DNA from 3 places in the Sporomusa aerivorans genome. Region 2 is predicted to be linked to each of the others. Evidence: riboswitches for the same ligand, from Rfam matches in the RefSeq annotation. Region 2 holds a riboswitch; each other region holds the start of a gene.

Region 1 (12,368 bases), 96 kb from region 2:
CCGCCGCCATGTCAACGGCGGCAATGGCTGTGTCTTTGGTCATGGTTTCAGCCGGATGTTCATGGGCATAACAATATTTGCAGGCAAAGTTGCACTGCCCGGTCAATCCGAGTATTAGCATTTTAATCATGTCGTTTACCTGTCACCCCGTTCTTCCAATTCACCGTCAATAGCCAGATACATTTGCCGGAGTTCCTGAACAACCGTAGCATCAGCCTGCCACAAACCGCGCTGCTCAGCCTCCAGTAGTTTTTCAGCAATCCGCTGCAAGGCCCAGGGATTTACAGCGCTCATCCATTCGCGCATATTTCTGTCAAGCGCGTATTTATCGGCCAGTCCCTGGTACATCCAGTCCTCCATGACAGCACTGGTAGCGTCCCACTCATAGCAATGGGCCACAACGGCGGCCAGATCGGCAGCCCCTTTATAGCCATGCTGCTTCATGCCTTCAATATATTTCGGGTTCATGGTCTCTCCCCGGAACAAACGCTTAAATTCCTCAGCCAGACTCCTGAGCCTGACCTGGCGGCGGTTGGAACTGTCGCCGCAGTATGAGCGCGGCGCCACGCCTTTCAGACTGCGGACAGCAGCGATCATGCCGCCGTGGAAGGAATTAAAATCATCGGAATTAAGCATGTGCACTTCCCGGTTATCTTCGTTTTTCACGGTAACATCAAGAGCTGCCAGCCGGCGGCTGAATAATTCCGGCACAAATGCGCCACTCGCCCCGGCGCCATATGCATGGGCTCCCCAGCGAACATACACTCTTGCCAAATCATCGACGGTTTCCCAGTTCTTTTCTTCCAGGAGGTGGCTGACACCGGCGCCATAAGTGCCGGGAGGGCAGCCAAATACCCTATAGCAGGCCTGTTCCCAGGCAGCAGCAGGTTCTATTCCCTGCTCTTTCATCAGTTCAGTATCGTTCAGGACATGCTTGCGTACATAGTTAACCTCAGGGCCTTCTTCCAGCCTGGCGACAAGACTGACCGCCCTGTCCATCCATTTTACGGCCATGGGCATGCTGTCGCGAAATAAACCGCCAATGCGGGCCGTTACATCAATTCGCGGCCGCTTAAGCTCGGCAGGCGGAATAACCTCCAGGCCAACGACCCTTTGACTGCCGCGCTGCCATACCGGCCGGACACCCAGTAAATAGAAGAATTCAGCAATGCATTGTCCGTGACTGCGCATATTGGCGCCGCTCCAGAATATCATGCCGATATTTTCCGGGTAGCGTCCCTCATCGGCAATATAGCGTTCAATCAAACTATCGCCCAGCGTCTTGCCCACTTCCCAGGCAGCCGCTGTCGGCAAAGTGCGCGGATCAACGCCGTAAAAATTGCGGCCAGTCGGCAGGATATCGGCCATCCCGCTGGTCGGCGCTCCGGCCGGGCCGGGTTCAACATACCGGCCTTCCAGGGCGGACAGCAGATTGGCGATTTCCTGCTCTGTTTTCATGACGTTCGGGTAAAGTGACTGGCAAATATAGCCTGCTACTTGTCTTAACTCTGCTCTAAGCTCCTGATTGAAGGCTGCCAATTCGGTCCTGTCTGTAATCGCTTCCGCCTGCTCAGGTAAAAAGTCATGGTTATACAGCCATTCAATAATTTCCCGGCATTGCTGCCGGATTTCATCAAGCAGTGCGCCGCAGGTTTTACTGCCGTCCGGCAGGAGCTTGCCGCTTTGCGTCAGCAGTTCATCGTAATCATAACCATGGCTGGCAGCTACCGTTTCAGTGAGCGAGGGTATTTCTCCGTTCGCCTGCTGGGTCAGAGCCAGCAAATATTCAATTAATACTTCCCCCTGTGGCGGGCAGCCGAGCGTATGCAATCCGACCCGGATTTGCATGTTTTTGATGTCGGTTATGTAATTGTGCAGGCGCTGTACGTAATCGGCAAACAGCTCGCCTTCGGCCTGCCCCATGTCGTCCTTCAAATTGGTTTCCATTACTTTTTGTTGGATCAGTTCGGCCACAACCTGGACATTCCCGGGTTGATTCTGCAGGAAATGGCAGTATTCATCAAGCAACTTTTCCAGTTCCGCCAACTCATCATAGGTGCCGGCCTGGCTGACCGGCGGCGGCAAATGGCCGATCAGACAGGCGGCGCCCCGCCGCTTGGCCTGTATTCCCTCACCGACAATGGTAAGCAAAAACGGGTAGACATTAGGCAGGTCACCAAGCGCCAGATCCGGATAGCAGGCTGCTGACAGGCCGGCGCCTTTACCCGGCAGCCACTCTAAAGTGCCATGCGTGCCGACATGGACAACGGCGTCCGCCTGCCAGATATCTCTAAGCCAGTGATAATAGGCCAGATAATGGTGGGTGGGAGCACAGTCCGGTGAATGATATATTTTCGCGGCGTCTTCGCCAAAACCGCGCGGCGGCTGAACGGTAAGAAATATATTGCCGTTTAGCAGACCAGGAACCAACAGTTCATTTTCATACCGGAAAACCTCACCCGGCGGTTGCCCCCAGTCTCTGATAAGCTCCTCCTGAATCCACGGCATAATAGCATCAAACCAAAAACGGTAATGATCAGCCGAAAGCTTGCCCGGAGCCTGCTTAAGAACACACTCGGACAAAAAGCGTCGGTCGTTGGTGGCAGCCGCCAGCAGGGAATCCATGAATGCCCGGCTGTCAGGCGGAATATCCGCCACCTTATAGCCCCGCTCTGCCATCCGCTCCAGCAGCAGACGGATGCTGGCCGGTGAATCCAGGCCCTGCGCGTTGCCGATATGGGCATTGGTGGGCGGATAATTATGAAAGATAATGGCAATTTTTTTCTCACTGTTGGCCCTGCGCCGCAGTTTCGCCCATTTAGCCGCTTTCGCGGCAACCCGTTGAATCCGCCCGGGCAGCGTCCGGTATTTTACCGTTCCGTCAGGACTAACCTCTTTGCCGGCAACCGGTACGGCATGAATAACGCCGTCAAACTCAGGCAGGGCAATGTTGCAGGTAATTTCCATGGGCGAAAGGCCTTCCGGACTGCAGCGCCAATCCTCGCGTGATCTGAGCATCACATAAGCCTGCAGCACAGGCACGCCCAGGTTTTGCAGGAAGCGGCCATCCACCGGTTTTCCTACGGTCAGCGAAAACTTGAAGGTGTTAATTAAGACGTCAATAACCGGCAAACCCTGCTGGAAGAAGAAGGCGCTTACGGTATCATCCACCCCGGCAGCGTTCAGTTCGTTATTACGCGCCCAATGACTAAACGCCGCAATAACATTAAGGCCCTGGGCCTCAATTGCCTCAATTAACTCTGTTTGATAGGTCAAATCGGACCAAATCCATTCATCCCGCGGAAAAATAAGGCCGACAGTTGCCTGGTCCGGTTTACAAAACAGCCGCCGGTATTCGGCCACATCGGTAAAAACCTTACCGGCCCGGGGATGAAAGATGCCGTTCCATAATAATTGCTGCGGCTCTTCATACTGGCACGTCTGCCGGCAATACCTGCTATTTAGCCATAGCCAAAAATTACGGTAGTTTCTGATGCCGCTGTATGCCAGATATCTGCGCATCTTATTTCGCTCTTCGGGCGTTACGCCGCCAAACGTATCTTCCGGCTGGATTTCCGTAGCCAGCATAACATGAGCAAGCTTATTCTTCCGCAAAAATTCCGTGGCCTCTCTAAGAAACAGCGTATCGCGCCCCATGCCCATCCAGGAAAACAACACCAGCCGGCTGTCGGCAAATTGCTTTTGCCACTCCCTATTCCAGACAAGGTTGTCCTGCAAATAAATAATGCCGCCTGCTTCCTTTAAATGACCTTCGGCGCTTAATTGCCGCCTGGCATTTTCCAGCATGACGCACTGACGGTCAATGTTGGACAAAAACAGGATGTTCCCCATGGTCTGTCTCTCCTCCCATGCTTACACTGCCAACTTATTTGTCTTTGAAATATTCCGGATACGCGGCACGGGCTACATCCCGCACAGCCTCGACAATATACTGCGAGTTACAGGATAAATGGCTGTCGGGAACAGCAACCAGCCGTCTGTTTTGAATGGCTTTTACCGGCTGCAGCGCCGGATCATTTTGCATATCCTCGCCAAATTTCTTCAGATCGTTCTTACCGCTGTAATCCCATAACGGCAAGAAAATAACATCGGGATTAATTCTGACTATTTGCTCCTTGGACATAACCTCGTTCATAGTCAGCCCAATCATAGCCGCTCCGTCCTCAACCCCGGCATAACGGCAAATATCTTCAAAAGTGCTGCCTTTACCGCCATTGTCCCCCATCAGGTTAGACCGTATCGCCACTTGCCGCTTTTCCGCCGGTATCTGCTTTACAATCTCACCAATTCCCGCCAGTTCTTTATCCATGTTCTCAATGACCCGGCCGCCGGCCGCTTCTTCCCCGACCACGCGGGCTATGGCTGCAATCGATTGTTTGACCTCAACCAGATTTGCGGGCGCTTTATATACATACACAGCAACGCCTGCCTCCCGGAGGGTCTGGATTAAGGTCACCGGCTGCCAGTCCGGAATAATCACCAGATCCGGCTGGAGGGCAATAACGACTTCGGCGTTGGCCTTAATCCGGCCAGGTACCGCTTTGGCCTGGTCGGCAATATTGGAAATACCGCTGTCATCAACTAAATAGCTAAAAGCGGCAATACGCTCCGGCGCTACCAGGGCCATGAGAATTTCATCGGTGCTAATAGACAGCGAGGCAATCTTCTGTGGCTTATGCTGAAGTTTCAGCACTGTCCCGGTATCGTCCACAATTTCGTAAGCACCGGCAGTCCCTGCCGGCTGGGGTGCATTACTGCCGGCGCCGCTGCAGCCGGCGGCTAAAGTCAGTGACAGTCCAAGAAAAGTTACCAGCAGGAGCCGCAGCAACAATACCTTTGCCTGTGCTCTTAATTCCATAGCTTCATCTCCGTAACTTTAATTTCGCAGGCGGCGCATCGGCCGGTCTATATAGTATCCAATAAAGCAGACTTAGCTTCAGGTGGTTTTTAGCCCTATCTGAAGGTCAGTCGCTCTTATCCGGGATTTAGCTGCTCGCCTGTGCCTGTAGGGGTATAACTCCCACTTGGAGAAGTGGGAGTTAAGAGGCGGGTTAGCCGTCGGATAAAGATTACTGGCGGCCAGTGAGTAAAAGCGTAGTTTTAGCACAAGCGTCGAAGCGTTGCTCACTGCCCGCCTGGGGAAAAATCTTTATAGGATTTCATAGCAGCGGCTACTGCCGGTTTTGCTTAGCCAGAAGAATGAGTTTATACTCGCCGATAATCTGCCCGTCGTCCAGTTGGATTGGGGCTTCGATCCCGGCGGCATACCGTCCGTCAGCGCTGATAGCCGCAGCAACACACGGGCCGGTGGTAGCGGCATAATCCACCAGACGGGCTTCCGGTATGGCAACAATATACAACCCATGTACGGACGGGTCCTTGGAGCGGACATTCCGGCCGCCGGCCAAAGCAGCCTGATGTTTACCGGTAGAAATTTGCTCAATCATCCCGCCGATTTTATAGTTATTTACCAGATTGCCCTGCAAATCAAACACAAACAAACTGTTGGAATTGGGGTTTTCCACCGGGGTTGGCAGCTGCCAGTTGGCGCGGTTATATGTATTGCCTGTCGTAAATATAGCATATTCACCTACAATCTGACTGAAATTGCCGGTGGAGTTAATATAGACACCGGCAATCTTCTGCGGCTGGGTAATGCTGCGCCGCCACAACTCCTCTCCCTGCTCACCGTCGAACAGAAAACACCGCCCGTCACTGGCAATACCGGCCACATACCCGCCATTGCCGCTAATTTCAAGGCCTGTACGCATGGTAACATTCGGGTACGGCTGGATGGCATCCAGATAACGGCTCCACAGCACGGTCTGGAGCGTCCCGTCCAGGCAATACACATTCTGGTCATAGGTATATTTAGCCATATCAAAATTTGCTGTGGAAAAAACCACTCTCCCGCCGTCATCATCCACGCCAAGCCAGCTTACCCAGCAGTCCAGATTTTGATCACTGGGGAATGCGCCTGCTTTCCTGCCGTCGTGCGTATACTTGTAAATCCGCCCGACATACTGGTTACGCCCGTCAGGATGTTTTATATACCGCTGCGCCACAGCGTAAATCATACCGGCGGAATCTGTCCGGATAGCTACCATTCCGGGAAATGTTTTTTCCCTGATATCTACGCCCAGTTCATTAACACTGGCTTGCCGCCACAATTCCTTGCCGTCCGTTACGTCTAGACTGAATAAACACCCCTGTTGGCTGGTATCGCCAACAAGTACTGCCCGGCCATCCGGGGTAAATTCAAGGGCGGAGAGCTTGCCTAAGCCGACCGTATTGCGCCAGATAAGGCTGCCCCGGGTATCATACAGCAGCACCTCGCCAGCTTCTGAACCGGCAGCCAAGAATCTGCCGTCAGGGGAAAACCGGATAAAACCTTTATTAAAGCCCATACGCTGGTAGTTAAATACCTCAGTTTGACCCAGCCCGGCTTCCAGCACCTTAACATAAGCGCCTGTTTGCGTGCCGTTTTGCTGACGGGAAAAACTCACCTGGCTGCTCTGTATGCCAAAAATTTGCACGGCCAAAAGACCCAGAGTACTTATAAACAATATGGCAAGTCCTGTTGTAAAAAACTTTTGCATTATCTTTACAGCCACTCTTTCATAACATCATACAATGCCCGCCAGGACGACACATATAACAGGCCGTTATACTGCAGCGCATCAATCAATTTCAATACAATGACGCCAAGGACGATAAGCAGCAGGCTGTAACAGAACAACCGCTCCGGACCAGGCCAGGGAGCCAGGGGCACTGCTGGCACTTCCCGGCCAAAACCGCGGCTTTCCACCGATGCGGCCAAGGTAGCGGCCCGCCGCTGCGTTCGCGCCAAAATAGGAAACAAGGTCTGAAAAGCAGTTTGAATCAAACGCCGGGGTGAAAGCGCCCGCAGCGGATTGAAGCCTCTGAGACGCTGGGCGGTCAGTACAATGACTGTCTCCTGAAAAATCACCGGCAGGAATCTAAGTCCGGTTATCAGCATGAAGCCCAGTTCATACGGCAAATGCCAGGACAGCAGACTGCGCAGCATGTGCCGCGGATCGCTTGTCCAGTTAAGCAAGAGTCCCAAAGTCAGCATAGTACCGGAACGCAGCGCCTGAACAGCGCCATACTCCAGACCCTCCCGGTAAATGTACACCCCGCCGGTCAGCGCGCCAATAACAGGGGTTGCCGGTGGCAGCAGGCAGGCGATAACGGTCCGCGGCTCCCGGGCGTAAAACAGCGCCTGGCTTGTCATCGAGCCCCAGATACCCAAGAGTACAAACACCATCAGTACCCGCCACCTGGCCGGCGAGGAGCGGGCGACTCCGTGCAGGCAAAGCGACAGACAAAACAGGAGAAACAGGAGACGGGGACTGTCCACCAACAAAACCATGGCTGCCAGCAAAAGCAGAATCACTATTTTGGAGCGGGTATCCAGTCTATGAAGCAAAGTCTTCCCGGGAGTAGCTTCCCACACCTGCCGATCGTACATACGCCACCACCTCCTCTACAGTCAGCGCCGCACCGCCGTATAAAGCCCGGGCTGTAAGCAGCGCCGCCGGCGGTTTCAGGCCGGCCGATGCCAACATAGTCTGATCCTGAAAGACCATCGCCGGCACGTCGTCGGCTATAATCCGCCCCTGACGCATAACAATCACACGGTCGGCAAACCGGGCTGCCACCTCGGTGTCATGGGTGCAAAAAACAATGCTGCCGCCTTGCCGGGTGTATTCCCTAAGGAGCAGGACGATATCCTCAATGTGCCCGATATCCTGACCGGTTGTCGGCTCGTCCAGCAGCAAAACCTGCGGCTGAGAAGTCAAGACAGCGGCAATGGCTACCCTGAGACGCTGTCCGCGGCTCAGTGCCAGCGGGAAATCAGCCTCCAGGCCTGCCAGACCAAGTTTACCGGCAAAGAATTGACAAATTTCCGGCCAGTTCCCGTCATCCGCTTGCTGCTGACGCAGACTAAAACTGATCTCCTCCCGTACCGTACTGTTAAAAAGCATAAAATCGGGATTTTGCAATACCATGCCGACCGACGGTGAGATAGCGGCAAGCTTTTGCCCCAGGACCCGGATTTCGCCCGTGACCGGCCTGAGCAACCCGCCGATCAGGTGCAATAAGGTCGATTTGCCGGCGCCGTTATTACCCATAAGCGCAACAAACTGTCCTCTTGCAATAGTTAGCGCAAGATTATTCAGCACCAGATCCCTGGAATTGTCATAGGCAAAGGATAATTGCCGGACCGTTACCGCCGGCTCATCTGTCGGCCTGAGCGGCGGGCCTGCCGCCGTTGCCGGCTCATATATGGGAACGGTATAACATTGCCGGATAGCCGCTACCACATGACTGACTTCGGCCGATTGCACCGCAACCCCTAATTTGTGGCAAATTGTCACTGGCTGCGGCAGCCTGAGGCCAAGTTCCGCAAACAGGTCCTGGCAGGCGTACGCTTCCGCACAACTGCCCTGCCAGTGGAGCTGTCCGTCCTCCATAACAGCCACCCGGTGGCACAGAGGCAACACCTCGTGGAGGCGATGCTCGACTAAAATTATGGTAATTCCCTGTTCGCTGTTAAGCTGCTTAAGCACCGCCAATAGTTCCAAAGCTCCTTGCGGATCCAGCTGGCTGATAGGTTCGTCCAGCGCCAGCACCTGCGGTTTGGCCGCCAGTACGGCCGCCACAGCCAGTCGCTGCTTCTGCCCGCCTGATAAAGCGTGAACACTCGCCTCCGCCTTATCGGCCAGACCAACCAGTTTTAGCGCTTCCTTAACCAGTGGCTCAGCCCCGGCTGCTGTCATCCCCATGTTTTCAAGTACAAAAGCAACTTCATCATATACCGTGGTTGAAAAAATTTGATCCTCCGGATTCTGAAAAACCAGCCCAACCGTGCGGCTCATCGCGGACACGGCTATATTCTGAGTAGAGCAGCCACCCACAAAAACTTCACCGGTAAGCCTGCCCCCGCTTTCCTGGGGAATCAGCCCGTTGAGCATCTTCAGCAAAGTACTTTTTCCACAGCCTGTCGCCCCTGTCAGCAGCAGAAATTCGCCTGCCTTAATCTTGAGACTGACATTTTTCACACTGGGTGTATCGCGATGCCGGTAGGTAAACGAGACATCACGTAGTTCTACAATATAATCCATCTTCAGTCTCCCCCCACTTTGGCCAGCCGGCTGCCGAGGAAGCTACCGCAGACTGCGCCGACGGCAGTATAGATAAAACCATTGAGAGCCAATACCAAAGCAATGTACCAGGCGGCATAATACATCCGGTATAAAACCGCCATAGCCTGCAGCGCTGCATAGGTTGCAATAGTGTCGGCCACACCGCAGCTAGCTGCCAACAGTGCAATCTTACTCCAAGACAGATTGTGTTCCTGGCGGTTCTGCAGCCAGCCGTACAGTCCGCTGCTGTAAATCAAAAATTCCAGCCAAAAGGCTTGCAAGCCGTATGACAACAAACTAATGGGAGAAATCTGCCCGAAAGCCAACATCCCCAAAAGCATGCGAACAACCGTCATCAGCGCCACCACACCCGGACGGGGAATTAAGATTACCAGCGCCACCACCATCATATACAGAAATACACCGCTGAATAAACCGGTGATGATAAAGCCGAACGGCCCCAACAGAATATGGAAGAAGTCATTTAGCAAGGTAGAAGGCACATTGACAACCGCAAATGCCGCCGCGCCAAACAAAGCGATGGTTACCAGCCAGCGCGTTTTCAGCACAGTGAGTACCTGCCGGCAACGGCGCAGCGCCATCACCGCCCCCAGCGCAACCGTCATTACCGCCAGGCTGACTACCAGCAGCGCCCTGCTGTCTTTTTTGACAATTGTAAGCTTTTCTTCCCAGATTAAAGGCGGCGCCACCCCGTCACTTACCTCGGTCCTAAGAATATACTCCCCATCCGTTAAATCGCGCTCGTCGGCGTACACCGGAATCTGCAGCCGTTGACTGACATCCCCGTCTAGGGCCGTAAAGGCTTCCAGAAAGTTCTTTTGCCGGTCCATTGCTCCGCCATTGACATCCTCGCTGGTCGCACCAGGGGTAAACAGACCTTGGACCGGTAAACGGCTGGCGGCGTCCAGCAGGCTGACACTTACCACAACCAGTTTCTGCACACCGGACGGGTTGGCAATATCCACTCCCAGATGAGTCACCGGGTGGATGGCCTCGATTTCCTGATTTGACGCACCTTTGCCTGTCAGTACATTCTTGTAGTAGTCCCACTGGCGGTCCCTGAGTACTAAGACATTGCGGCCCATGCGTTCATCTGTTTTTCCGTTTCTGTCCAAAGGCAGCACAAGTCCGGTTATGGCAACCGGTTTAAGAGCCTCACCCTGACCGGCATTCACAGCTACCGGCACTTGCTTTGTTTCACCGCCAACGCTGGCAGTGGCTGTATACACACCTGCCGGCAGTCCGTCTGCGACCTCCAAAGGCAGTAGGTCATACCATTGATCATAACCGCCTGCCAGTGTAGCTTGCCTGGTCAGCCGGTAATTCCCGCCCTGTCTGTGTATTTCCCATTCCCCCAGGGAACCGGCGGGACTAAAGCCTGGCGGCAGGTCAATTGTTATTAATGCCTTTTTCCCGCTGGGAGTACGATTTTCAATACTGAACAATGCTGCCGTTTGTGTACCGGGAGTGACAGAATCCCTGACTTTTCCGAAGTAATACGGAATTTGGCAGGAAAAAGCCACACCATCACGGGCCTGACCGGCAACCGTTATGAAGAACACAAGCAACACTGTCATTAACCCGGTCAGTGCTTTGCTGATGGTCAAACTTCTTTTCTCCTTTGCAGTAAATATTACTAGTTCTCAGTTCACAGCAAATAAGGGTATTATCGAAACGCTGTCGCGGCCGTTAATGTCATTACGAACAAATACACTTATAAAGTAAACTTAGCTTCAGGTGGGGTTTTAGCCCCATCTGAAGGTTAGTTACCCTTATCCCGGGACTTATCCGCTCTTACTCCCGCTTACAGAAGGGGGAGTCTTAGAGCGGGTTAGTCACAGGATAAACTCTAATACATTAAGAAAAAAACATCTCCTTATTTAAAAGGAGATGTTTTTTAGTCCCACTATGCATCACCAGATACAACGTTACACTCGCCGCATATGGTTATACTTATAACGAAATAAGCTTAATCCCCTCCCCATACCTCGTGGGTTAAAAACGGTGACTGTAAATTAGGCAGTTCTCCTGACTCTGGTTCATAGCGCATCCAAACCTTCCCAGGACTTCTCATCCCAGTGGCATCTCATGGACTGGCTCCCCATTACAGTGGCGGGACCGCGCCGGCTTTTAACCGGACTTCCCTATTAAGCCCGTAGGGCACCTAACTCTTGGTTATTCAGTTGTCAGGTATTAGAATTAATGTTTCTTGGCTACAGGGCTATTCAGGTCGGCAATGGCATCTTTAACATGCTCAACATAGATATCCTGAATGGCGGCATTTTCACCTAAACCATGGATATAGGTATCCACTTTGAAACCGGCGGCAATAAGCTGGCTCTTGAAGGAGTCTTTTTCATCACCGGCCATATCATTGTTGGCATGATCGCCGGCCACCAGCATAAACGGCATCAGGGTAACTTTTTTGACTTTATCGGCTTTAAGCTTTTCAATGGCGCCTTCGAAAGTCGGATAGCCCTCTACCGTGAATACATACGCATTCTTATAACCGGCATCATTCAGTTTAGCCTGCAGCACACCATAGGCAGCGGTTGCCGGATGCGGACCGCCGTGTCCCATCAGCATAACGGCTTCATTCTTTTTCAATGCCGGGAATTGGGTAGCTACCGCTTTAACGGCCGCCAGATAATCATCGTTTTGTCCTTCTTGTCCCATATAGTAAAGTACCGGCCGGCCAATGGCAATTTTTTCAAAATCCTTGGCTGCCTGTGCATGTTTCACCACACCGGCAATCAGTTCATACTCTTCGCCGGGAGTTATTTGCATAGGCTGGACAATTACTTCGGTATAGCCTTCGGCTTTCAGACGGTCAAGCGCCTGTTTTTCCGTGTCAACTTTTATACCGTCCCGTTCAGCCAGCCTTTTGATGATGATACGGGAGCTGAACGCACGGCGAACTTCATAATCCGGGAACTCTGCCCTGATTTTATTTTCCGTTGCCTCAATCGTTGTTTTCATAGTTTCAGGAAAAGTAGTGCCAAAACTTACAACCAGGATGGCCTTTTTACCGGCGTTGGCCGGTGCAGCGGCCGCCGGCGAGGGCAGCAGGCTTACACAACCGAATACGGCCAGCAGCAAGATGCCGGTAATGAGTGAATAAAGATTTTTCATGCAAAAAACAACTCCTTTGTTTTT
Region 2 (5,278 bases):
CCGCCAACCGGGTCCCGACGAAAGTATCTGAAGCTGCGGCCAATGTAACCGTGATTACCCGAGAGGAAATAGAACGGGGAAATTATACCAGCCTGACCGATGTTTTAAAGCATGCAGACGGAGTTGTTGTGTCGCAGCAGGGGTTTCCCGGAGGCGAGGAGTATATCTGGCTGAATGGTGACGAACGGGTTGCGATTCTGGTGGACGGCCGCAGAGCAAATTTAGGTAAGCTGGCCGGGTCAAGCACCCGTTCCACTTACGATTTAAACAGTTTTCCGGCCCTTGGCAATATTGAGCGCATTGAAATTGTGAAAGGAGCGGCATCGGCTTTATATGGCTCGGATGCAGTAGGTGGTGTAATTAATATCATCACCCGTAAGGGTGAGAAAACGCAGTCCTCCGTTAAAATGGGAACAGGCTCCTGGGGGATGCGCACTTATGATTTCACGACAGAGGGCAGCGACAACGATTGGAGCTGGTTTTTATCAGGCGGAAAACGAGAGCAGGATTACTATTCTTATAAGGATTTTAAGACCGGAACGGTAAAAGATATGCCCAATAGCGCCTATGACCAGAAGCACCTGACGTTACGGCTTGATAAACAGTTGACGGACGACACGTCGCTGACTTTCAGCGCCGGGCATGCCGACGACCATAAGGGACAGCCTGGCGGAGTTCCCGGATATTATAATCACAATGAAACCGCCTATCTGGATACGCTGACCAATACCTGGGATTTAACCTATCATATGAAGAGAAATGCTGAGGTACCAGCTGACCTGCGGATATATCAGAATTATTACAAATATAATTTTCAAGCTTCCGGGTCGAGCGACGGCATGTATAATAATAAGGAGTTGGGTATTTCCTGGCAAGATGGCTGGCGGCTGAATGAACGAAATCTGCTAACCGGCGGCGTCGAATGGCGGGACGTAAAAGTGCAATATCCCGGCTTCTACGACAATAAGAAAATCACCAATAAGGCGTTTTATCTGGAAGACCAGCTGCAGATCGACGATAAATGGGTCTTTACGCCAGGAGTGCGCTATGACCACTACAACATGTTCGGCTCAAAAACGACGCCGCGGGCTTCCTTGAATTACCAGATGGACAAGAATACAGACATGTATCTTTCCTGGGGCAAGGTGTTTAACGCCCCTACTACAGATGATTTGTATTGGCCTTCACAATATGGCGGCTATATGGTCGGCAATCCGGATTTAAAACCAGAAACCGGATATACGACAACGTTAGGCATCAATAAAAAACTGGATGCCAAAACCAGCCTGAAAGCTAGTTATTTCCAAAGCAGGTTAAAGGATGCGATTGACTGGGATAATGCCACTGGCGTGTGGACGCCTTCCAATATCAATGAGGCAAAAAAACAAGGATTTGATGTAGAACTACGGCGTAATCTTTCTCCGGCCTGGGCTGTCAAAACGGGTTATTCCTATCTAAAAGTGGAAACGAAGGAAAAGACCGATTCCGCTTATACGCTTGACACGGATAATTCACAGCCAAACGGTTACCGGCTGGGCATCAGATATACACAGGACAAGTGGAGCGTTGACCTTGACGGGACGGGCGCAAGCGGACGCAGCACTCAAAAGTTTAGTTCCAGCCGCTATTGGATTATGGATCTTTCAGTCAATTATTCCGTCGACAAGAATACCCGTGCTTATTTCAAAGGCAAAAACCTGACTAACCGGGCTTATGAGTTATATGGAGATTCCTACCTGGGCGCATATCCTATGGAAGCCCGCAATTATCAGTTCGGCATTAATTATTCTTTTTAGAAACACTGTCCAGGGCAATCGGCGGCATGAGGTTGTCTGATCCATGCAATAACCTCCAACCCGGTGTTGGCGGTTATTGGCCCAGGTTTTGCCAGGATATGGTTGGATGATATAAAACCTAAGAAAAGTGAAAGGAGCAAAACATGAAGAAAAGAATACTGCTGTTTGCTTTGTGTTGCTGGCTGCTTACAGGCATTGCCGTACAGGCCGCGGAGCCGTCCGCAGCTGCGCCATTGGACTGGGAGATCAGTGTCCGGCCCAAACCGACCGAACAGGAAATAGAAAAAGCACGCTGGTATCCGGTGTTTGCCAATGATATTGCCATATATGAGTTTGACCCGAAATCGCTGCGTTCTGACGAAGCAGATAAAAATGTAGTACGGGTTTTGACTAAAACCACTTTTACCGATCCGAAAGTTAGCGACAATTTAAATGAAAAGTACAAAGAAAAACTAACTGCAGACGATAAGGTTGCTTACATTGAAATAGAGATGGCCTTTCAGATCAGGCAAAAAATGTATGCAGTTATCGGGGCAAAGGTATTCAGTGAGCAAGGAAGACTGCTGGAAGAGCGTCAGCCTGCGGAAAAATTTGCGCCTGTACCTGTAAAGACCTTAGCTGATTCCATGTATGATATCGCCAAAAATTATCTAAGAAATAATTAAACAATACCGGTCCGGTACTATGTGGGGCGTGTCGCAAGGCGTTTTTGAAAAAACGCACAGTGGCGCGCTTCTTTGTTTTGAAGCGTTTGATTACCGCTAGAAGAAATATGTCGAATTTGGCAGAAGAAAAACTTTCGACAAAATTAACCACTTGTGGTAAGATTTAGTTACTAAACAAAAATTAAACAAGGAAATAACGAAAAACTAAATAAACCAATGGTGCAGGTGTCCACAAGGACATAATAGAGAAACCGGTTCAAGGCCGGTGCGGTCCCGCCACTGTAATGGGGAGTGAATCCAAGAAATGCCACTGAGACATATCGTCTTGGGAAGGTTTGGAGGAGCTATGATCCTAAGCCAGGAGAACTGCCTGTACAACAATCACCGTTGACCTGCGAGCGATGGGAAGGGGATTTGCGTATTTTGGCATTTTATTCAGGCAGCTGTTTGCCCGAAATAAGTCAAGAAGCCTCCCCGCATGTCGTTTTGCGTCGCGGGAGGCTTCTTTTTATTTAACTATTGAGGTAAGAGCGCGAATACAGAGCAGGTGATATGCTTATGAACAACATGCAATACTTGAAAGTCGGTGAATATCCGTGGCCTGTTACCGCTGGCGTCAGCTCATTTCTTTTGTACTGCTAACTTTGCTGCTCATTGTGTTGCCCGGGTTTGCCTCGGCTTCCCCGGCAGGGCTTGAATCTCCGGGGGACAGGCCGGTAAATCCGCAGCCTGTGGCTGATGGCGAAATTTTACCGGCGGCTGAGCCAGTCAGCCAGCCTGATTCCTATGGGCAACATCCCCTGGTTGTACAGTTGGACTATTTAAAGGTCGATCAGGCTAAGCCCCTGCTTAGCGCAGTGGTGCCTGAAGACCAGATTAAAACCGACCCGCTGCGAAATACCCTGGTGATCATGAGTAGCCCGGATGTGTATGACCAGATTCACTATTTGCTGACCAAGATCGACACACCGCCCAAGCAGGTCATGTTCGAAGTGCAGGTTATTGAGCTTAACCGCGATGATTCGACCAACCTCGGTGTCGACTGGGGAGCCTCGACTAAACTGCCGTCTGCGCCGGTAAGTGACGACCTGCCATACCGGATTGGCACGGGGAAATACGGCGTTAATCTCCAGGGGGTTGTCAACCGCCTGATTGAAAATAAAAAAGGCCGGCTGCTGGCCAGTCCGCGGGTCGCGACTCTGGACGGCGTAACGGCGAAAATCCTGATCGGCGACAAGCTGGCTGTGGAGAGCTCCCAGCCTACGACCGGCAGTATTCCCATCATCTCGGTAGTTTACGTGGATGTCGGCATTAAGCTGGAGGTAACGCCGGCGGTAAATAAAGACGGATACATTACTACCCGGATTCAGCCGGAAGTAAGCAACAAGACCGACACCACGAAGAACGGCAATCCCAATATCCGGACCCGGCAGGCCGATGCCACCCTCAGGGTTAAAAGCGGTGTGACCATTGTGCTGGGCGGTCTGATTCAGCGACAGGAAACCCGGGACACCTTCAAAGTACCCATACTGGGGCAGCTGCCGCTTGTGGGGGGGCTGTTTCACTCCACTTCCAAGCAGATCACCGAGACCGAGCTGGTCATCATGCTGACACCCAAGATAATTGAGTAAATATATACTCAGGAGGTATATAAATCATGAGCAAATTATTGCGGGCAGTTTCACTGGCGTTGCTGCTTTTAACCACCCCCATGCTGGCGGCCGGCCAGGCTGCCACTGCCGTACCGCCGGTTTCCGGCGTGGTCCTAATGCCGCCAAACGTTCAGTTATTTGGTCATGTCAGTCTTATAAATTGTTATGCTCTTTCCAATAGCTGCTATGCGGTGGTGGAACTCCGTGATACTCCCGGCAAAAGCGTAGTGGTCAGAACGGCCGAAACAAGGCTGCAAAGCCTGCTGGAAACCGCTTTGGCCACAGGCAACCTGATTGCTTTTGTGGGACAGGGGGTTCTTGTCCAGTCGCCGCCCAGGGGCGGGACCTGGAATCTGGAGGTTTATGCGATTGACGAAGTAACGCTATACAACCGGAAGTAAAGTTTCCGTTTTGCAACTGTAAAGGAGAAGCAAATGAAAAGAAGCATAAGCTGTCTGGTGCTCTTGTATATATGCCTGTTGTACCCGCTGCCGGCGGCGGCCGCCCAGCCGGTCGACATGGCCGCCCGGTGGGCGCCGGTCATCTGCCAGACAGATGGCAGCGACGGCCTGGCCGCACCGCAGAATATATTTACTTTGATCAACTATGACCGCGACTGGCGGCTTAATAACAACTGGTATAACCTGCTGTTCTACCCGTTGGACCAGGCTATGTACTACTCGGTCGTGGAAAGTGACACCCATTATTTTATCGGCTATTATCAATACTATCCCAGACATGCCGGCGGCGGGCATGAGCATGACCTGACCGGCGTGCTGGCCGCCGTAAGCAAAACGCCTGACGGCGCCGGGCGGCTGGACATGCTGGTAACCTACAGCAATCACCAGTGGCAGAAATGGTCCGGTTCCCGGGTCCGGCTGGAAGGCAGACATCCGGTAGTGAAAATCCGGACCGCAAGCCATGAGATTACCGCCCTCGGCAAGAGCCGCCGGGCCTTGCCGGCGACTGCCCTGTATGCGGCGGCCGGAGGCGGGCCTGCCGGCTACCGCCTGGTTCCCTTAACGCAGTTGTGGGAGCAGCGCCAGGATATCGGTTCGGGGCGGGTATTTGCCCGCTGGGGATATTTCGACAGCTTTAACGCTATCAAGGTAACCGCGCCCTGGCTTTGGGAATACCACCGGCTCAACTGGCTGGCGACCCCGGG
Region 3 (12,368 bases), 720 kb from region 2:
AAGTAAACGGTCCCCTGATTGGAAGATATATGGCAAGTTCTCATAAAGATGGTCTTGATTACTACGAAGTTTGGATTGCAACTAATCCTTGACATTGGAGTTGCTCCAAGGTTTATCATCTCATAAGGGGTGATAAACATGAATGGAAACGTACTGGGAACAGAAAGTATTATTTCATTATTTTTAAAATACAGTATTCCTGCGATTGCAGGGATGTTATTTCTAGGCCTAAACACCATTGTAGACGGTTTTTTTGTCGGTAATTATATTGGGGTTAATGCGTTAGCAAGTGTCAACATTGCTATGCCTTTTTTCAGCGTAATGATTGCAGTTGGTGTAATCATCGGTATTGGCGCACAAAGTTTCATAGGGCGGAAGTTAGGTGAAGGAGATATAAAAGAGGCGGGAGACGCCTTTAAAACATCTCTTTTCTCAGTAGGTGCCATATCGCTTATACTCTCGGTAATTGCCGTTGGTTTTACTGAACAGATGGCTGTTTTCCTGGGTGCCAATAAACAACTGTTGGTACTGGTAACAACGTATATTAGCTGGACAGGTATATTCCTGCCATTTTTAGGAATCATGTTTGTTTTGGACTATGTGTTAAAAATCCTGGGGAAGCCTGTATATTCCATGCAGATTCTAGTGGTCGCCGTTATAAGTCATATGATGCTTAACTACTTGTTGATTGCACGGCTCGGACTGGGGATTAAAGGGGCTGCGTTGACTGCAGGATTAGGTTATAGTATTGCTTTTGTTATGGCGGTACTTCCTTTTATAACGGGCAAAACAACTTTAAAATTGTCTGAAGGCAGTTTTAAAAAAACGCTGGCATGCAAGATTATCTATAATGGTTCATCGGAAGGCCTAGCCGAGATCGGCACAGGTGTTACGGCATTCTTATTTAATATTACGCTTATGCGTTATGTAGGCGAAGTCGGCGTAGCTGCCTTCACAGCTATTAGCTATTTGTCTTTTATCGGGAATAATATTCTGATAGGATTATCAGATGGCGTTGGCGCCATTATTAGTTATAATTATGGCAGTGGCAAAATGGAGCGGGTGAAAAAAGTATTGCAGCTTGCTGGTTTCTCAGCCTTCGTTATCGGTGTAGGACTTTTCATAGCTATTTCTGCCTTTGCCAGAGAAATAATCGTGATATTTTTAGATGTGCATAATGATACTGTTCTTGACTTTGCTGAATACGGCGCCAAACTATATGCTTCAGCCTTTATAGTAAATGGATTGAATATCGTTGCATCAGGTTATTTTACTGCTATTTGCAAACCACAAAGCGCGGTCTTGATTGCATTGAGCAAAGGCATAGTTTGGATAGGGGCGGGTATTGTCATATTACCGGAATTATTCGGTATAAGAGGCATATGGCTAACTGTACCTGTTGCTGAGATGCTAACATTACTATTATCTGCAGCATTGCTGTATAACCATTATAAGTACCAAAGTCGGCGGGTTCCCCCCCAATTTGAACAGTGAAATTATGAGGCGTGAAGTTGGCGCAAACTGCATATGAATTACGATAAAAACAGGGAACCATAATTCAGGGTAGAATTATGGTTCCCTGTTTGCTAATACCAACCAGTTCCTTAGCGGTATCGGAAAACAGTGTCCCTGTCCCCCTGTTTCCACAGGGGGATTATTCCGGCATGCGATCGAGAATATAGGGAACAACCTCGTCAGGTGAAATGTTCAATGCTGTCGCAAATTCTTCATTTAATTGCTTTTCAGCACTGTTCATAATACCTTCCTCTGTCTTGGTTAATTTTTTATTGACGGCGGATTTCGCTTTTTTATCTAAATATAGCGTCTTAATAATTTTTATCCATTCTTCGGTCTTGCCTGTTTTAAGCGCGGCCCGAAATTGCTCGCTGCGCTGTTTCTCATTGTCTACTAAAACGGGTTCTATCTCGGGCATCATGGCTATCAATGCTAAAATCTCATCTTTTGAAATGATTGGTCTCATCGCAGCATTGGAATTATTCACGGGAGTCTTAATGGTCACATTAGTGTTGTAAACAGGCTGTAACACATAGTATTCAGTTTCAGTTTCATTACTGCTGCTAAACTTATCTTTTATAATATCTGTAATCCGGCATACTCCCGTTGCGCCGTATACAACATGATCATTTATTTTGAACGTAATTAGACCCCCTTTGCGTTGAATATATTCAACATAGTGTGGCTTGTTTTCATAAGAAATATTTATCCGATGACTAAGCTTCAGATGGGGTTAAAACTCCACTTGAAGCTTAGTCTGCTTTATTGCGTGGGCAGTCCCGGATAGTCGCTGTGTAGGTCCTGAGTTTATCATTCGTAAAAAAAAATTTTGTACTTAACAGGTAAATCATTACATATATGGAATATTAATAATGTTTGCGTACAACAGGGATTTTTGGAGGTTTTACATAATGTAGCCATATAGTCAATAATATAAAGCAATCATACGAGGAGTGTCGTAATATGCGTAGATTAATTTATTTAGTAGTAGTCATTAACTTTTTGCTGATTTTCACGCCGGGACAGTATTGTTATGCAGCTGATTCCAAGCTTGAGCTGGATTGGGACTACCTGACTACAAGCAACAATGACCGCGATCTGGATACGGTATCGCTGCATATACTAGAGAAAATTTCTGAGAAAAAAAATAAGTCCATATACCGGGGGATTACAATCACTCGACCGATTGGAAACGTAACTCTTGAAAACCAGACACACTCTCAAGAAAGCTCCGCAGTCGGTATCGGACCAATATACATGATTCGCACTGAAAAACATTATTCTGGCAAGCTATTGGCAGCATTAGATATAAGCGGCGGAGTTATTTTATACGATAAACCATTTCCGGCAGGAGGAAGATATTATAATTTTATGTGGCGGGTCGGGCCTAAACTTATTTATAAATTCAATGACAGCTCTTCAGTAAATGTAGGATATACGCTAATGCATGTTTCTAACGGTTTTAGAACTCATAATCCCGGGTATGATACCCGCGGCGTTTCAGTGGGGTTTGTATCAAATTTTTAACCCGGTAGAAGTTGTGAGTCCCTGTGTTTCATTTCCCCAAGCCTGCGTTCTTAGAAATAGACCGGCAATCATCCATAATGATGATTGCCGGTTTGCGCTTTGGTAAATGACCATCAGTAATATGCGATTTATTCTTAGAAATTCCTGCACACAACCTTTACAGCGGAATTCTACTATATATAAGGGCATTGATCAATTTGCTGACTACGTGCAAAATCCTGCATCACAGTAATTCAACAGGATCTTTGTATTTAAACGGTAAATATAAGGTTAATAGGCCCTTAGTGTTACAGGACAGCGATAGGCTAACAGGAAGAATAACAGAACGATTTTATTAGCTTGAGGTAATATCATGGTCAAAAAATTTGCTAAATCCAAATTAGTAACGCCAAATCTGCCTCCCGAATTACCCTTGACGTATAAGAACGGGTTTCACGACGAAGACTGCCTGGAACTCAGCCTTATACAAGACTGTACATTAGAGGTTCAGACTGCTGAAAACGTTGCTATTAACCAGGTTTTATTTAAAAATGTTGTTTTTAATTCCGTTCATTGGCCCTCCGTCAACCTAACCGACACTATCTTTGAACAATGTGATCTCTCCAATGTGGATTTCAGTCAATGTTTTATGGACCGTGTCCGGTTAACCAACTGCAAGCTGGTTGGTATTGACCTGACCGAGGCATCTTTGAGAAATGTTGCTATTGATAACTGCAATGCCGCTTATTCCGTGCTGCGTTACACCAATTGTAAGAAAGTCAGCCTTCAAAACTCTTCTTTTACTGAGTCTGACTTTTACTCCGCCACATTAACTGACGTAAGCTTCTCACATTGCAATCTTGATAAAGTCCAATTTTCAGGCGTTAAACTTGCAGGAATCGATCTTAGCACCTGTCAGTTTTATCAGCTGGGCCTAACCACAGATAACCTTCGCGGTTGTATAATCGCTCCCGCACAGGCAATTGCTCTTGTTAATATATTTGGGGTGGTTATAAAGGAGTAGGAGATAGAACACACTTTCTATTAACTAAAGTAAAATTTTACTGCTAGAGGTGAGCCGGAGAACGGTATCGCTGATTGACTTTTGCCAATAAGTTTGCTATACTAGCAAAAAAAAATTGCATATTGGACGAAACAGGTGCCCGCAAGGGCTTAATAGGGAAGAACGGTGCAATACCGGCGCGGTCCCGCCACTGTAATGGGGAGCGAACCCAAAATATGCCACTGAGACGAAGCGTCTTGGGAAGGCTTGGGCGAGCGAAGAACCAGAGCCAGGAGAACTGCCTGCTTTGTGAATGCCTTTTACACCTACGAGTGATAGGGAGGGGTTTATTTGGTTTGTGCTTATAATGAGTAACGCCATTCTTTCTGATTGCCTGGGAAGAATGGCGTTTTTTGCTGCGGAATTATCTTAATGCGAGGAATGAAAAAGGGGATGCCAATGAGTACAAAGAGTAAAAAAAATAAAAAGAATATATTAGGAAAAATGATCTATTCAGTAATTATGCTGGGGATAAGCTGTTCTTCCATACCGGTATTTGCTGCGGAGGAAAGTGAATTTTCCCTTGAACAAGTAATTGTAACTGCACAGCGTTATGAGAAACGCGATGTAGATGTAGCGGCTTCTACCGAAATTTTAACTGAGAAGGACTTGCAAAATACTGGCGCCAGTAATTTATACGACGCGTTGAAGTTTTCGACCGGCATCGAAATGCAGCAATATGGTACGGCAGGTTCGTCCCTAGGCAACATGTACAGCAAAATTGTTATCAGAGGAGCCGCCGGCGGCACGCTGGTACTGCTGAACGGAGTGCCGCTTAATGTTCGCGCCACCTATGACTTAACCGATATTCCTGTTGAAAACGTCGAACGGGTAGAGATTGTCAGAGGCGGCGGCTCGGTTCTGTACGGCAGTGAGGCAACCGGCGGTGTCATCAACATCATTACCAAGAAAAAGCGCGATAATTATTTTAAGACCGGCTGGGGCAATTATGGACAGCAAGAGCATACCCTTGGTTTACAAGCCGGTAATTTGGGTATCGGCTATCAATATTCGGAATGGGGTACTCGTAAGAAGGTCGCTACTGATGGAACGAAGTGGGTCGGCCCCGAGAATAATAATCTAAGCCTAACTTATTCATTTAGTGATAAGTTAGACTTAGCGGTTAATCATATTGAATCAGAATATCGCTATATTACAAGCAAAGCGGATACAAAACAGAATGTTGACAGAAATAATATGCAGTTAACTTATCGGGATGATCATTTCCAAACAACGGCTTATTATGTAGACCGGACACGTGAAAAAGACGCATTAACTTTCTCGGGCAATAAACGTGCGGTTGATGAGGAAAAGAACAGAAACTACGGGCTTGATCTGCAAAAAGACTGGGGGTTAGACAGTGGTAAAGTCTTATTTGGCGGTTCCTTTAAGCGGGAGGAATATACCCCGTATAAGGAGTCAAAACAGACTAGAAACAACTTTTCCGCTTATACCCAGTATGAAAAGCAGGTCAGTGATCTGAATACGCTGATCTTAAGCGCGCGCGAGTCCTGGACAACCGGAGCGCCCGGTGATTATAACAACACCAACTTCAGCGGCCAGATGCAGTTTGTTCATAAGCTGGCTGAAGACGAGAATCTGTATGCCAGTGTGGGGCAATCTTATAAAATGCCGGATTTGCATCAGATGTACAAAACGGAGCCCGGCGCCGACTTGAAGCCGCAGACAGGCACACACTACGAACTGGGTTGGAAGAAAGATGCTGGCGACCATAAGTGGCGTGTTGCGTTGTTCCATTATGGTATTGACGACAATATCACGGCTACATATACGGGCACGCCCGGAGAATTTACCTATAAAAACGAAAATTTAAAAAATACCGGTGTCGAGCTGGAATGCACAATTAAAGCAGCAGGCAGTCCCTTTGGTTACAACTATGCCGTCAGCTACGGCAATCCCAAAACCGAATCCATCAATAAAGGCGTTTCATCCGGATGGCAGCGAGATTACTCACGCTGGCAGCTTAAAGGCGGCGTAACGTATCAGCAGGACAAGCTGAGCGCTGCCCTAAATGCTTCTTATATGGCAGAGCGGGTACTGAGCGGCATTGATACCAAACCGTATTTAGTTACAAATTTAAACGTAAATTATGCGATGACAAAGAACCAGAGTCTTTTCCTAACGGTGAACAACTTGCTTGACAGGGATGATATCTCCTACCGGTCGACTTCTAACGCTTACTATTTCACACCGGCCAACTACATGATGGGGTACAAAATGACATTTTAACAGGTGGCTTGTATTTGTCGACAGCTGTTCCTTTATTGCCTTTAAGCGGGTTGGATTAGCAAGTGCGGGCCTCCCTTGCTGTGTTAATCTGTGAGATACTGATGAAAGCGTTCAAAAAACTGCGGGCAGGCGCGGCAGGGATGCCCGGCGGAATAAGCCGGTATCAATCGGTTTTTAAAGCCGGGCATAATCCACTGTAATAATAGAGATCATCTTTCTGCGTAAATATCAGCCGGTAATATTGACAATAAGACAACTCCTTATCATAGTGGATGCACATTTCGCAGTCCTGAATCAGAACTCCCTGCTCCCTGGCCAGCCGCGCAATACGAAACTGGCCGCCTAGCAAAAAATTCAACCGGCTTATATTAAAAAGATCCGTATGCTTTGCAAGAACAGGATACTTTTGCTCAAGCAATAACTCAATATCACTTAAAACCAAATCGAGGACGGCATCAGGGTCCCAAAATGCCTGGGCATCAGTACCCTCGGCTAATTGATTTGTTGCCGCGATTTCCTCGTCCAATTCTTTTTTTGCCGAATTCCTCATCGTTCAATTCCTTATCATTTTTCTTTACAGACTATTTGTCTGCTGCCTTTTAATATACCAATAGACTGTTGAAAGTGCAATCCTGCGGCCTGCGCTTTATTTTACACCGGAAATATGGGATACCAATAAAGAACTGTCCGGCTTTATTAGTTAAAGACTGTCTGTGCATTGCAGGATAGTCGTTCTGGTTATTTAACCTTAACCAGACAAGCGAGGTTTGGAAGAAAAGGTGGATAGGGGTGCCGGGAGGCACTCTTATAACCTCAAGCTTAAGCAAAGAAATAACAGCGATATCCACAGGCTTACGTGTGATATCGCTGTTATTTTTGAAATAAAAAACCTGGGGTGCAGGGCGGGGAATAAGATCAATCCTCCTGGCTCTCTCCCTCTTCTCTTTTACGAGCTAGTCGGAGGATCTCGTTAACATTCCTATCTATTTCGCCGATTTGATTTTCCAATCTTTCCAGTCGTTTTTTAAATGCGCTAATGACATCACGAGTTTCTTCAGACACATTTGACACCTCCTGTTTTTACATAATATGTTTTATAATGTAGTAGAGTGACAAAAAAGTCGCCCACCGGGACGCGCCGGCAGGCGGCTATTGCTGTTTAGCCGACGACTAACCTTCAGATGGGGTTAAAACCCCACCCTGAAGGTTAGTCTGCTTTATTCTTTAGCATATGGCGGAAGATTATAGGTATATTGGATATATTATATTTCATTAAGAGATGAAAAGGAGAATCAATGTGGATTTGTTGATGATAATCTTACTATTACTTTTCAGCTTATTGCTTTCGAATATTGTGAGCCACTACATTCCGTCTATACCAGCAGCACTCATTCAAATAGCTATTGGTATAATCCTTGCATTGGTATTTGCGGGTAATCCATTTGAACTTGAAACGGAGTGGTTTTTGTTATTGTTTGTTGCTCCGTTATTATATAATGATGGCAGGCATTACCCGCGTGAAGAATTATGGAAAATGCGGGTACCTATTCTTAGCAATGCAATCATTCTTGTTATTCTTACAACAATCATGGGAGGCTGTTTTGTTCATTGGCTGATACCTGACATTCCGCTCGCTGCAGCATTCGCTTTGACAGCTATTTTATCGCCAACAGACCCTGTAGCGGTAAATGGGATTGCCAGACGCATTCGAATTCCGGAAAAGGTACTCTCACTTGTTAAAGGTGAATCTTTAATAAATGACGCTTCTGGTCTGGTTGCCTTTAATTATGCAGTAGCGGCGGTTATAACAAGTTATTTCTCGATACATGCAGCGATACTTGATTTCTCCTATAAATTTCTAGTTGGTGCGATTTCTGGTTTTATTAATGGTTTTCTTATTACCTGGCTACGATTTACTCTACGAAAGCAAGGAATTGTTGATGTAACTTTTCATTCACTGTTGCAGATTTTGACGCCATTCGTCATTTATATTATCACCGAGGAGTTTTTACATGCTTCAGGAATTATTGGAGTAGTTGTTGCCGGGATTGTTCATGCCTTGGTAAGAGAACGGACGGAAACCCTAATAGCTGAAGAGCAGGTATTGACAGAACATATATGGTCTATTGTATTATTTATCCTAAATGGAGTGGTATTTTTATTATTGGGGTTGAACATTCCTTCGTCAATGACTGAAGCAGTAGCTGATCCGAGTATAAATAATTGGATGCTTGTTGGGTATGTCTGTATAATTGGACTGGTTATTTTGGGTATTCGTTTAGGCTGGTCGTATATCTTCTTTTACCATTACCATTTCGATAAAGCAGGAAATGGGGCTAAATCAGACTTCAAAACCTATTTGATGATTAGTTTAACAGGTGTTCGCGGTGCTGTTACAATGGCCGGAGTCCTTTCAATACCATACTTTCTGGCAAGTGGAACTACATTCCCGCAACGTTCACTTATTCTTTTTATAGCAGCTGGCGTAATTCTTTTTACATTAGTTGCGGCGACAATATTTTTGCCTATTTTAAGTACTGGAAAGTCAGCAAAGGATGAAGCGGTAAATAAAACGGATACTAGTGCAGCCAAACGGAAAATTATTCTGGAAGCTATTAATAGGATTCATGCGGAAATGAATGATGAGAATAAATCTGTAGTCTATGAATTAATGGACGAATATAAAACCATGATTAAGCGCATTCAACGTGAAGCGGATTTAGACGATACCGATGATTGTCAGCATGAAATAAAAGCAATACGGTTACTAGCGTTAAAAAAAGAAAGAGAATATATCAACGGCATGATGGAGCGGCATGAGATTAGTGAAGCTGTTTTCGATATAGTTGAGAAATTTCTTGACCGCCGGGAAGAAGCTCTCTCTACTAGCGCGTCTTCTGGACTATTATATCTGATTGGGAGAATAACAAGAAATTGGAATCGGTACAAGGGATATTCGGGGAGAGATGATAGAAAATCTGAATCTGCTAAATTACGTTTAAGTAAGAATATCCACTTAAAGGCTTTGCAGTCTGCATATCATTTTCTGGAGGAATATGAAAAAAAGCATGAACGAGCCAATCTTGTTCATGTTGTTATAATGGATTATAAAAGAATGATTGACCGGTTAAAAACACCGGCTGAAAGACATAACGGCAAGGCAGAGGAACAAAAAGAAGAAATGCATATAAAAGTAATGGACATAGAGCGGTCAGAGATTCGCAGGATGTTTGAGTCCGGAGAAATAACCAGGGAGCAAGCCAAGGAATTGAGAAGATTTGTCAACAATATCGAAAGTGTTACTTTGTACGAATATATGGAATAATGAAGGTATTGTCTTACTATTGCTTGAAACAATTTATAAACGTATGTGGACTTCGCAGAGTTAAAATCCGAATGTGTATTTAATAAGTGGAAGGATGATAATTATGGCTACAAGAAGAACAATTCGTAAGATTGTAACCGGTTCAACTCAAATGGATGGAGCAGGAGTAAAGCTTGTGAGGGTTATTGGGCGCGCTGATGTTCAGGAGTTTGATCCGTTTTTAATGCTGGATGCTTTTGACTCCCTCAATCCCGACGACTATATCAAGGGTTTCCCGTGGCACCCGCACCGGGGAATTGAAACCGTGACATATTTGATTTCTGGCAATATTGAGCATAGTGACAGCTTAGGGAATAAGGGGAGCATTCATGCTGGCTGCTGCCAGTGGATGACAGCTGGCAGCGGTATCTTGCACCAGGAAATGCCGCAAGCCTCAGAGCGGATGTTAGGGGTTCAGCTCTGGCTGAATCTTCCCCGTATAAATAAGATGACACAGCCGCAATATCGCGACATTGCGGCGACTATGATACCGAAAGTACGGGAAAATGGCGCTACTGTTGGTGTTATAGCCGGTAGCTACGGAAAAACGTTAGGAGCGACATCGGGTGATTATGTAAAAGCTTTGTTCTTGGATGTCATGGTAGAACCAGGATGCGAGTGGCAAATCCCAACAGATAAAAATGCCACGTTGTTTATTTACATGGTCGAAGGAGCCGCATGGTTTGATGCTGACAAGCAAACTATGATTGAAAGCCACAAGGCGGTACTCTTTGAAGCTGGAGAGCAGCTTGCTGTTTGGGCAACAAAACAGGGTGCCCGGTTTTTATTGTTTTCCGGTCAACCGCTCAGGGAGCCTATAGCCTGGGGCGGCCCGATTGTTATGAACACACGAGAGGAATTGCAGCAGGCCTTTCAGGAAATTGACGACGGGGTTTTCATAAAAAAATAACGATTCATTTATTGTAAATAGACATTGGCCGAATTTATTGGCTAATGTCTTTTTATATTAATTAAATGCCCCTAACATCGCCCTTTAAGGAAGGGGAGCATTGAGAGAATTAAGTAGTTTGCTGGACCATGATGAAGGTAAGAAAATTTATCCATTGATATTACCTCCATTTTACCGCTATAATATAAGCTAAGCCTCAATATATCCTTTGAAGGAGTGATAGGATGAGACTACAATTGACTATTGGCACGATTATAATTACCTTACTGCTTAGCGTGGGCATCAATTACAAGACAGCCATAGATCAAAAGCAAGCAGGCGAAGCTAGAGTAGCACAAATAGCGACCGAGGCCCAAGTCAATCAGCAAGAGGTTGATGAGATGCGAAAAGATATAGCAATTCTAAGGCGTGAACTGGCGGCCCAGCGTGAAGTTTACCCAACTAGCCGTGGCGGGCAGCGGGTGGCTCGCTACATAGACGGCGCCCAGGTGACTTGGTATAACGACAAAGGCAAAACAGCATCAGGCACAACTGCTACCTCAGGCAGGACTGTAGCCGTTGACCCGGAAGTGGTTCCGCTAGGGTCGGAAGTCGAGATTGTTATGCCTGACGGCAGAGTATTCAGGCGCATAGCGGAAGATACCGGAGGGGCGGTCAAAGGGAAGGTGTTTGACGTTCATATCGACGCTTCAGACGAAGAACTATATGAGCTGGGGCGTACCCATGGGGTGAGAGTATTTGTTCTTGGTAGGTAGCGATGGATTTAAGAGTACATACCGAAATAACGTTAACGGCGCCATATATACCGAGTGTGGCCTTAGAATGAAGTCTGGGATTGGTGATGAGACAACGTTTTAATAAGACTATGACTATTTCGAATCACTTTTACTTTGCCGGTATACTCGCCTATATGAAAGGCTTCCTTTCGTAATATCTCGATCTAACATACTTTGTTTTGGACCAGCATGCTTATGCTGGTTTTTTATTTATCTTGCTATTGGTTTACTGTGCAATCCCCGTTGAAATCAGGACAGCTAACAAAGAATTTTTATCGGGTTATATAGTGCATGTAAAACCCGGTGCAAGCAAATCCTAAAGGATAGCTATGAAAACTAGATGAAGTTTGTGTCTGTCAAGCGTGTTAATTGTTAAGGATAAGGAGACATCAAAATGAATTATAGAGTAATAGAAAAGGATAGCAAAAAATATATTGAATGTACTTCAGCTGAAGCACCGCTGACTGCTTGTTTTGAAAATAATACTCATTTATTGATGCTGCACGCTGAAGCGCTTTCGGATGACTTTTTCAAACTTAAAACAGGCCTCGCAGGGCAGGTGTTGCAAAAATTTATTAACTATCAGGTAAAAGTAGCCGTGATTCTCACAAGTGAACTAAAAATCAGCGAAAAATTCAAAGAGTTCCTTAATGAATCAAACAAAGGAAATGATTTTAGGGTTTATGGTAACATTGATGAAGCTGAGTCTTGGCTCTTAACCGTAAAATAAAAGTAATATAATGACAACTAAGCTTGCTTTTAAATTATTTATATTGAAAGATTTGCCCAAGGGCCGGTTTTCAGAGGAGAATTGAAGTTTAAATAAATTAGACGGAACCGCACCCCGGATTTTTTCTAAAAATTAATTATTTTACCAACAAAACTATTGACCTTTATTGCTGTGAGGTGTATATTTTAATTACTAAATAATAGCAAATATTAATTAGTAAATACGGTATGATTCTGTAGATTGTGAATAGGCTG

What was found. A riboswitch is a leader RNA that binds a small molecule or an ion and turns the genes downstream of it on or off. The one in region 2 is predicted to bind cobalamin.
Region 1: another riboswitch for cobalamin. It lies ahead of SATMO3_RS05215 (hypothetical protein); the one in region 2 lies ahead of SATMO3_RS05535 (type II secretion system protein GspD).
Region 3: another riboswitch for cobalamin. It lies ahead of SATMO3_RS09015 (TonB-dependent receptor plug domain-containing protein); the one in region 2 lies ahead of SATMO3_RS05535 (type II secretion system protein GspD).

What each region holds. Positions count from the first base shown of each region.
Region 1 covers NZ_CP156926.1:1,158,141-1,170,508, reverse strand. Annotated here, with positions in the region: gene SATMO3_RS05245 (radical SAM protein) at 1-130, opposite strand, end outside; gene cobN (cobaltochelatase subunit CobN) at 136-3,852, opposite strand; gene SATMO3_RS05235 (ABC transporter substrate-binding protein) at 3,887-4,879, opposite strand; gene SATMO3_RS05230 (PQQ-binding-like beta-propeller repeat protein) at 5,193-6,620, opposite strand; gene SATMO3_RS05225 (energy-coupling factor transporter transmembrane protein EcfT) at 6,626-7,513, opposite strand; gene SATMO3_RS05220 (ABC transporter ATP-binding protein) at 7,461-9,170, opposite strand; gene SATMO3_RS05215 (hypothetical protein) at 9,173-10,819, opposite strand; cobalamin riboswitch at 11,213-11,395, opposite strand; gene SATMO3_RS05210 (sirohydrochlorin cobaltochelatase) at 11,412-12,344, opposite strand.
Region 2 covers NZ_CP156926.1:1,257,208-1,262,485, forward strand. Annotated here, with positions in the region: gene SATMO3_RS05525 (TonB-dependent receptor plug domain-containing protein) at 1-1,796, shown strand, start outside; gene SATMO3_RS05530 (hypothetical protein) at 1,940-2,461, shown strand; cobalamin riboswitch at 2,668-2,850, shown strand; gene SATMO3_RS05535 (type II secretion system protein GspD) at 3,058-4,092, shown strand; gene SATMO3_RS05540 (hypothetical protein) at 4,119-4,514, shown strand; gene SATMO3_RS05545 (hypothetical protein) at 4,548-5,278, shown strand, end outside.
Region 3 covers NZ_CP156926.1:1,974,788-1,987,155, forward strand. Annotated here, with positions in the region: gene SATMO3_RS08990 (MerR family transcriptional regulator) at 1-92, shown strand, start outside; gene SATMO3_RS08995 (MATE family efflux transporter) at 139-1,494, shown strand; gene SATMO3_RS09000 (CarD family transcriptional regulator) at 1,655-2,242, opposite strand; gene SATMO3_RS09005 (acyloxyacyl hydrolase) at 2,479-3,042, shown strand; gene SATMO3_RS09010 (pentapeptide repeat-containing protein) at 3,395-4,045, shown strand; cobalamin riboswitch at 4,162-4,345, shown strand; gene SATMO3_RS09015 (TonB-dependent receptor plug domain-containing protein) at 4,484-6,334, shown strand; gene SATMO3_RS09020 (hypothetical protein) at 6,498-6,884, opposite strand; gene SATMO3_RS09025 (hypothetical protein) at 7,250-7,396, opposite strand; gene SATMO3_RS09030 (Na+/H+ antiporter) at 7,632-9,659, shown strand; gene SATMO3_RS09035 (pirin family protein) at 9,763-10,608, shown strand; gene SATMO3_RS09040 (3D domain-containing protein) at 10,833-11,363, shown strand; gene SATMO3_RS09045 (DUF4180 domain-containing protein) at 11,779-12,114, shown strand.